DNA from 2 places in the Cytobacillus sp. T106 genome. Region 2 is predicted to be linked to the other one. Evidence: riboswitches for the same ligand, from Rfam matches in the RefSeq annotation. Region 2 holds a riboswitch; the other holds the start of a gene.
What was found. A riboswitch is a leader RNA that binds a small molecule or an ion and turns the genes downstream of it on or off. The one in region 2 is predicted to bind cyclic di-GMP.
Positions count from the first base shown of each region.

Region 1: another riboswitch for cyclic di-GMP. It lies ahead of ABU165_RS16325 (anti-repressor SinI family protein); the one in region 2 lies ahead of ABU165_RS06720 (nitrilase-related carbon-nitrogen hydrolase).

Region 1 is NZ_JBEUMK010000009.1:88,917-93,128, reverse strand. Features, by position in the region: gene ABU165_RS16340 (CalY family protein) at 1-225, shown strand, start outside; gene ABU165_RS16335 (LPXTG cell wall anchor domain-containing protein) at 299-1,222, shown strand; gene ABU165_RS16330 (hypothetical protein) at 1,272-1,469, shown strand; cyclic di-GMP riboswitch class I at 1,713-1,819, shown strand; gene ABU165_RS16325 (anti-repressor SinI family protein) at 1,855-1,995, shown strand; gene ABU165_RS16320 (helix-turn-helix domain-containing protein) at 2,135-2,458, opposite strand; gene ABU165_RS16315 (MerR family transcriptional regulator) at 2,690-3,073, shown strand; gene ABU165_RS16310 (class I adenylate-forming enzyme family protein) at 3,070-4,212, shown strand, end outside.
Region 2 is NZ_JBEUMK010000002.1:475,910-480,121, reverse strand. Features, by position in the region: gene ABU165_RS06720 (nitrilase-related carbon-nitrogen hydrolase) at 1-1,754, opposite strand, end outside; cyclic di-GMP riboswitch class I at 1,885-1,975, opposite strand; gene ABU165_RS06715 (DUF4179 domain-containing protein) at 2,132-3,532, opposite strand; gene ABU165_RS06710 (sigma-70 family RNA polymerase sigma factor) at 3,525-4,130, opposite strand.

The DNA.
Region 1 (4,212 bases), on a different contig from region 2:
ACACTATCAGCACTGAAATCTATGTCTCCTGACCTGATTGAAGGAAACATCTTCAGCGGCTGGCTTGCTGAAAGAGGCGGAAAGCTTGCTGCCGGCACTTCAGATAAGCTGTATGTCCAATATGAGTTTGTAGATAATGGCCAGGATCAAAATGAATTCCAAGGCGACTCTCTAGAGCTTAAATGGACATTCAATGCAGAGCAAGGCGCTGGCGAAGCAAAATAATTTTAACCAGAAAAAAGGCGGGATGGCTCTCTATCCCGCCTTTTCCTAAATAACCAATCAGTGAGGTAATGCCATGATAAACCGATTTAAGCTGGCAAAACCAAAAGCAATTTTTATGATACTAACTCTACTTATTCTTACGCTATCTCCCACTTATAAAGCTTTTGCAGAAGATAAGGAAATTGACATCCATACAAACCTGAACGGCTATTTTTTTCATGTAGGGGATTTGAAGCCCGGTGACTGGATGCCGCGCGATATTACCATCATTAATAATGGAAAACAGGATTTCAAATACAGTTCCATCATCGGCGAAAAGAAGTCTGTCAAAGGCTTATTTGAAGAATTGGAGCTGCTGGTAAAGAAAGATAGCACCATTCTTTACGAAGGAAAATTAAAAGATTTCAAAGGCTTCACACCAAGGCCGCTAAAAAAGGGCCAAACAGAAACTTTATTTTTCCAAGTAATGATGCCGTATGAACTTGGGAATGCTTTTCAAAACTCTTCTGCAGAGGTGGAGATTTTTTTTGTAGCAGAAGCACTTGATGGAGGTGGAGATCCGCCAGGAGGAGGAGATCCACCTGATGATGGAGATCCGCCAGGAGAGGACGACCCTGGTGATGGTGAGGATCCGGGCGATGAAGATCCAGGAGAGAATCCGGGCGATGAAGACCCTCCAGGCGAAGATAATCCAGACGACGGTGATAATGGCGAGGATCCAGGTGATGGGGAGACTGAGGACCCAGGTGAAGACAATCCATCCGAAGATCCGAATGATGACAGTGGAGACCCAAGCGATAATCCCGATGAACCGGCAAGCGGAAATCCAGGCAGCAATCCAGGTGATGGTATAACTGTTACACCAGAAATCAGAGAAAATATTCTCCCTGACACGGCAACCAACACATATAATTTCATGCTTCTCGGAGGCATTTTGCTGGGGGCAGGCGGCATATTATTGGCAGTAAGATACCACAGAATCAGGAAAGACCATTAACAGGGCCTTGGAATGCTATTCAAGGCCTGTTCTTTAAGGAGGAAATCCCATGTACCGAAAAAACTGCCCTAAATGCCACCGCCCATCCTACAGCAGCAGTGAAATAGGCGAATGGCTCTGTCCGGTGTGCGGCAATGATCTGACGCTGTTTCCCTTTTTTGATGCGTTTACATTTGAGCAGCTGCCGGTGAAGGTGGTGCCTTTTAAGAGGAAGATGGAGAGCTATAAGGGAAGGGCCGTTAAATAGATAGAGGAAATAAGGCCTACCTAAAAGCTGTCGACGGAATGAGCAAAAATCTTACACTATACCCTCAGATTTACCGGGCCAGAAGTCTTATGGGTTTCCGGAAGATTTCTAAATCTATCCAATTATCCTTCATTTTGTCGAATAATATCTTAAAATAATTTGAAGAATTTGACAAAATACAACACGCAAATGCTGGGAAAACTTTTATAGTAGTCTTAAGAGGATATGAAAAAAGCAGGAGTGAGCAGAAAAAGGCAAACCTGTTGAAAGATGGGGACGCAAAGTCACAGGTCTACCGCGCTTATCGATAGTAAAGTCGGATGAGGCGCCAGGACGGCTGGATTGCCTGGAATACGAAATGTATTTTAGGGGGAAGAGAAGGGTTATGAAAAATAATTTGCAGGAATTGGACTTGGAATGGGTAGCACTAATTGCTGAAGCAAAGAATATTGGCCTGAAAAAAGAAGATATACTTAACTTTCTTGCCGGCCAGCCGGCAGTGGATCTGATAGCGGATAACGGCTGAAAACTAACAACAGAATATAGAAAGCTAAGTGTTTCTCTGCAGGAGAAATGCTTTTTTATTTTGCGGGGACATTGGAGGTTACGGAGGCTGTCAAGCTTGATGACTGGTTGTCCTTTTTTGTATAACAGCCTCGGAGCAGTTATTTTTTTTGATTGATCCTCCATTTATTGAATTCGAGGAATTCGCGGAACTGGTCCTTTGAGATGCCGGAATCCATTGCTTCTTTGACGATGTTCATCCATTCAGAATCCAATTCTTCTTTATTGGGCTGGTCCAGGATCAGTGTATCAACCGGAACATGAAGAACAGCAGAAATTTTTTCTAAAAATTGAATGGAAGGATTCGTCTGAAGATTTCTTTCCAGGGAGCTTAGGTAGGATTTTGCTACGCCTGCCTGTTCAGCGAGCTCTGATAATGACATCTTTCTCTCCTGACGCAGTCTTTTTACACGTTCGCCAATCATTGTTCCACACACCTTTTATCCAGAAGTTATTTGATCGAAGAGTTATTTATTAAGAACGATTTGTTCAATCACTATATTTCATTTTAACACAATTGTAATATCTTTTCCTAAGAGTCCAGACGAAAAAATCAAATTTTTCTTAATAGAAACTGAATCCGCTGAAGACTTGAACTTTACGTTAACGTAAATGTTATATTGGTGTCAGAATAGTTAAAGAATTTAGGTGATAGTGTGGAATACACCATTTCTGAGCTGGCAAAGGCTTTCGATGTCAGCACCAGGACCATCAGATATTATGAAGAGCTTGGCTTATTATGCCCTAATAGAAATGAAAATGGAAGAAGAATTTTTGCCAAAAAGGATTATATCCGCCTGAAGCTGATTTTCCGGGGCAAGCGCTTCGGATTTAAGCTGGATGAAATAAAAGAAATGATCGTGCTCTTTGACCAGGACCGTTCAGGGCGGAAACAGCTGGAGCGGACGGTCGAGTATGGCAGGGACAGAGTAAAGGAGGTGAACGCCCGCATCGAGGAGCTGCTTTTTTTAAAAGAAGAAATGGAAAAGATGCTGGACCAATTTGAAAAAAGGCTGAACGAAAAGGGGGATCATATATGAACGTATCTGAATTGCTGGCGAGGAACGGAAGGAAATATCCAAACAGGGAGGCTGTCATTTCCGGGGAGGAGAGGCTGTCTTATAAAGAGCTGAACAGCAGGGTCAATAAGCTGGCAGATGCATTGAGGACGAGGGGCTATGAGAAAGGAGATAGAATTCTGCTTTTCATGCCAAATGTTTCGGAATTTGTGGTTACGTATTTCGCGGCGATTAGGATTGGTGCGCTGATTGTCCCGGTGAACAGCCGGCTGACGGCCTCGGAATTGGGTTATATCCTCGAACATAGCGGAGCGAGAGCTTTATTTGCCCATGAAATGCTGCTTGAACAGACGGGAACCCTGAATGAAAGGGCTGGTCTCGAGTGTGTGAAGACAGGTGCAGCAGCGGCTGGATGGGCCAGTTTTGAAGAGCTGGTGACGGGCGGCCGGGATATGGATGCGGGAATTCCTTTGATGGAGGATGACGAGGCCGCGATCCTTTATACATCAGGGACGACCGGAAGTCCGAAGGGGGTGCTGTTCACTCATCGCAATATTCTTTCATCAGCGATCATGATGGCGGTGGAAATGTCCATGCAGCCGGAAAGCCGCATGCTCCATTTGATGCCGCTGAGCCACTCGGCGCCGCTTCATCTGTTCCTGATTGCAGGCACTTATGTGGGGGCAGCCCATATTCTTGCGCCGGTTTTTACACCAGAGATTCTGTTAAAGCTAATCTCGTCGGAAAAAGCGACTCATTTCTTCGGTGCGCCGGTTGCCTATCTTTTCACAGCCAAGCAGCCTGATATCGAAAAATATGATTTGTCTTCAATGGAGTATTGGGTATACGGCGGGGCTCCGCTTGGGGAAAAGGAAGTCAGGCTGGTGAAGGAGCGGCTGAAAACGGACAGCCTTTATTGTGTGTATGGACTGACAGAGGCCGGTCCGAGCGGGACCCTGCTGCTGGCTGGCGAGCATGGACAGAAGGCAGGGAGCATCGGGAAGAGAGCGGCGCTTGGAACGGAAATGATGATTGCCGATGAAGAAGGCAATCCAGTCGAGCCGGGCGAGGCTGGCGAAATCCTTCTGAAGGGCGAAGGCGTGATGAAGGGGTATTATAAGGATTCCGAAAAAACAGCGGAAACGATCAAGGATGGCTGG
Region 2 (4,212 bases):
AAGGAAACGATGAAAGCTTCTTCACTGTCAGCTGAAGCGGCCATAGGCTGGTCAAGTGCATATAGCGGATCAAGTGTATAAAGGCTGCTGCGGCCTAAATAGTTAGCTTCTGTTCCTGTATAGTTGGCTGCAACTGTATAAGCCTGGGCTCCGATTGCCACTGCATCCCATGTCACCATTGAGCCGTCCGGATAAGGATTGGCTGATAAGCGTTTTTCGATTTCCATATCGCCGCCGTATTGTCCATTCCACGCAGATGGAATGGCAATGATATCAGCACGATTGGCTGCCAGCACTCCGGACGCTTCCGGATAGACAGCATCCTCGCCGATGAGGATCCCGACTTTACCTAATGCCGGAGTCTCGAACACAGGCAGATCATTTCCTGCCTTTGCCCACTTTTTATCATTCTTGCTTAAATGTGTCTTTTGATATTTACCGGCAGTCTCACCATCCTCAGATACTAGTGCAGCTGAGTTATAGAGCTTGCCGTCTTCTTTTTCAACAAATCCGTAGATAATCGATATGTTGAACTCTTCTGCAAGAGCAGCCATGAATTGTGCTGTCTCACCGTCAGCCTTTTCGGCCAGCTTTTCAATCTCTTTTTTATCCAGTCCCTGGACAGGTCCTGTTGCAGACAGCTCAGGAAGGACAACAAGGTTCAAGTCCTCGTTCTTCTTCTTAGCATCCATGATCAAACTCGCAACCTTTTCCCTATTGGCCTCTTTATTGCCAACTACAGGCTCATACTGCAGAGCAGCTGCCGTAACATCCTTCGGTTCTGCTGTTTTCGTATAGTCCCAAGGAGCGACTTTCAGCATCAGATCTTTGTAAAGCTCCGGTCTTCTTTCCTTCAAATACTCTTTATTGCGGTTATCATACTCTTTCGGATCGATAGTCGCATACGTAATCGTTGTTTCATTAATGTCCTCGCTTGGATCCATGACTACAGCGGCTTCAGCAAGCTTTTTGCCTTCCGGAGACCAGATGGCGCTGCCGCCGACCATATGGAAGCCGTTCTCTGTATTAGAACGATTGGCACTTACCACATACATGCCGTTCTGCTGGGCCCGAGCAGGCAGGGCAGAAATAGCCTGTGCTGATGAGTTAGTCGGGAATGCCAGGATATCTGCACCCTTCGCCCCTGCTAATCTTGCAGTCTCCCAGTAGGCAGAATCCATACAAACATTGATGGCTATTTTTCCAAGCTTTGTATCAAAAACAGGCACTCCCAGGTCGCCCCATGCTCCCCAGTGCATTTCCGTTTCCCACATTTGCGTTTTGCGGTATTTGCCTACATAGCCTTCAGGACCGACAAGAGCGGCAGCATTATAGTAAAGATCTGTCTCCTTGTCTACTTCCGGCATGCCAAATACAACATAAGAATCATATTTCTTGGCCAGCTTGGCAAAAGCATCGGTCGTCTTTCCAGGAATCGTGTCCACAAATGGCTCAATCGCTTTGCGGTCAGCATAATAATAGCCCGTCGTCGCCATTTCAGGAGCAACCACCAGCCTTGCGCCATTCTTGAAGGCTTCTTCTGTTACTTTAAGAAGTTCTTCTACGTTTTTATCCCTTTCATTCAGAATGGGATTGAATTGGACGGACGCCACTTCAAATGGCTTTGATAGTGCTTGATGGCTGTCCTTTCCTTTAGCTTCTGCAGGCTGGTCAGCCTGAAGCCATTGATAGCTGCCCGCTGCGATGATCGTCAGCATAACAGCAACGATGATAATTAATTTTCTTGGCTGCATGTTCTTTTTCTCCTTCACTGTGTTTATTTTCGGGTAAAAGAATATATAGCTGCATTGCATGTATACCGGTAAAGCAAAAAAAGATGGCCATCCGAAAAAGCAGGAACAGCCATCTGTATATTGAGGCTAATCCGGCGGCCTGGCAGTCATAACTCCAATGGGGGAGCCTTAGACCCATAGCTTTGCGTCCCTGCCTTTCAGCAGGTTTGCCTTTGTCAGAATGAGCATATAGTCGTGATTATAATTACCCACAATGTCTTTTATCGTCATTGAGGCAGATTGTTTTAGTTTGAATTTAAAGTTCATCTATTCAAATAATACTAAGTTTTATAAAAAAACCTCTGAATGTCCAATATAGCATTCAGAGGTTTCCCCTTTTATTCAGAGCCATTCAGCTTTTTTAAATCTTCCTTTTTAATAGGGATCTTCAGCTCCCAATCCTTAATCCATTCCGGGCTTTCATCGATAGCTATGAAATGAAGATTTTCATTATATGGAATTTTAAATTTCATAAGCTGGTTTTTCCGCTTGGCACTGTCCCTGTCACCTTCTTGCTCTACAGAAGTCTCCTTGCTTCTTTCCTTTCCATTGATCAGAGAAAAGTTCTTTTTCCTTTCTGGTACAAAATCTCCCTTTACATCATATTTAACCCAAACTTCTCCTTTTTTCTCTACAATTTCATTAATTAGGATTCCGCCATTTTCTCCTTGGGGCAGAAAAATAGGGAGATTTTCAGTAATACTTATTATGTTTTTCTTCGGCTCTTCTTTCCAGAACTTCAAGCTAATATATGGTTTGACTGTTAGATATTTTGGGATGCTGTCCACAGGAGCATATAAGATGCTCGATACACGTGTCCCTATGCCCGATTCATATTTGTACGATGAACCCGAATTATTTAATTGTGTCAACAGCTTACCTTTATCATCATAAACTCTATAGGCAATAACTCCTGTTTCTTGAATTGCATCTTGAGGCTGCTTTGTCTCAACATCAATCAGCATCCCGCTTGGTGAGAAAGTCATTTTCTTTATTCTGATATCGCCAAAACTACTCACACGCGCCACAGATGGCTCAAGTTGATAAATTTCTCCGATCCTTTTAATCGGGAACGAGAAACTCCAGCTGCCTTTTATAGTATCGCTTTCCATATCCTCCGTATTAATTAGTTCATCAATGCTGAGTTCAAAAGTAAAGGTTTCAGGAAGCTCTTTTTCAATATCGATGTTAACAATTTTATTAATCTTATTTCCTTCTCTTTCTATGATTTTTCCTCCTGAGAATCCAATATCCCCAGCATTTCCACCGTCTATCTTCATGTTATATGAAAAGAAGTCCAAGTCTTTAGCATTGTCCTCATTCTGATTCTCGATAGCATATGAAGCAGAAATCCTTGCCCCATCAAAGAAAACCTCATTCATTGTAATCTTAATGCCATTGCTTTCAGCTGATTGATTGATCTGCTGGGGCTCATACTCTTTTAAGGCTTTTTTCTGTCCTTCATCTCCATGTTCTTTCAGCAAGCTTTCTAAGAATGGAAGTGCCGATGTGATATGCGGCTTAAGCGGTGTCTGCAGAAGGGATAAAAGGATTACAGCCAAAAGGACAGGCGTCATAATAGAAGCAGCAATAATTGTAAAGCTGGCTTTTTTCTTGCGCTCGATACTGCCGTTTTGTATCTTGGAAAACACAATCTTCTGATCCTCAGAAGAAAATTTCAGTTTTTCCTGTTCTTGCTTTGAATAAATCCTATTGATTTTTTTATCAGGATTATTCATAAATGAAACCCTCCTTTTTCAAAATCTGTCCCATTTGCTCATTTGCTCTTCTTAGCCTTGTACGTACGGTCGCTTCCGGAAGCTTAAGGACGGAAGCTATTTCGCTTATGCTGAGATCCTGAAAGTATCTCATGAATACCACTTCCCGATATTTTAGCTTCAATTTAAAAACTGCTTTTCTCACCGAGCTTGAAAACTCCTTATCAATAATGCTCGTTTCCAAAGAAGGCTCAGATTCTTTCTTTTCAATGGGCAACCCAAATGGAACCACCCTTCTGACAAGCGAACTTTTCAAATGATCCTTGCATTTATTTATCGTCACCCTATAAAGCCAGGACTTAACGTAATTTTCCTGGACTTCATTTAAATGCCTATATGCTGTAACAAATACATTTTGTATGATGTCCTTTGCATCCTCGCTGTTTTTCACGTATGAATAGGCAAGATACGTCAGTTCGGTGCCGAATTCGGCCATTAATTCTGCTAGTAATGCTTCCTCTTTCCCCTCGGGATATCTCTCTGAAATTTTGCCGGCTTTCATTTTTATCCCCCTTTCAACAATTAAACGAGGTGGATCACATTTTTTATTCAAAATCATTATAAAAGCCCCATTTACCAATTATAGTAAAATGAATACAGGGTTTGAACCCCCGTTTTTTTGCCATTCGTCTAATTATTAT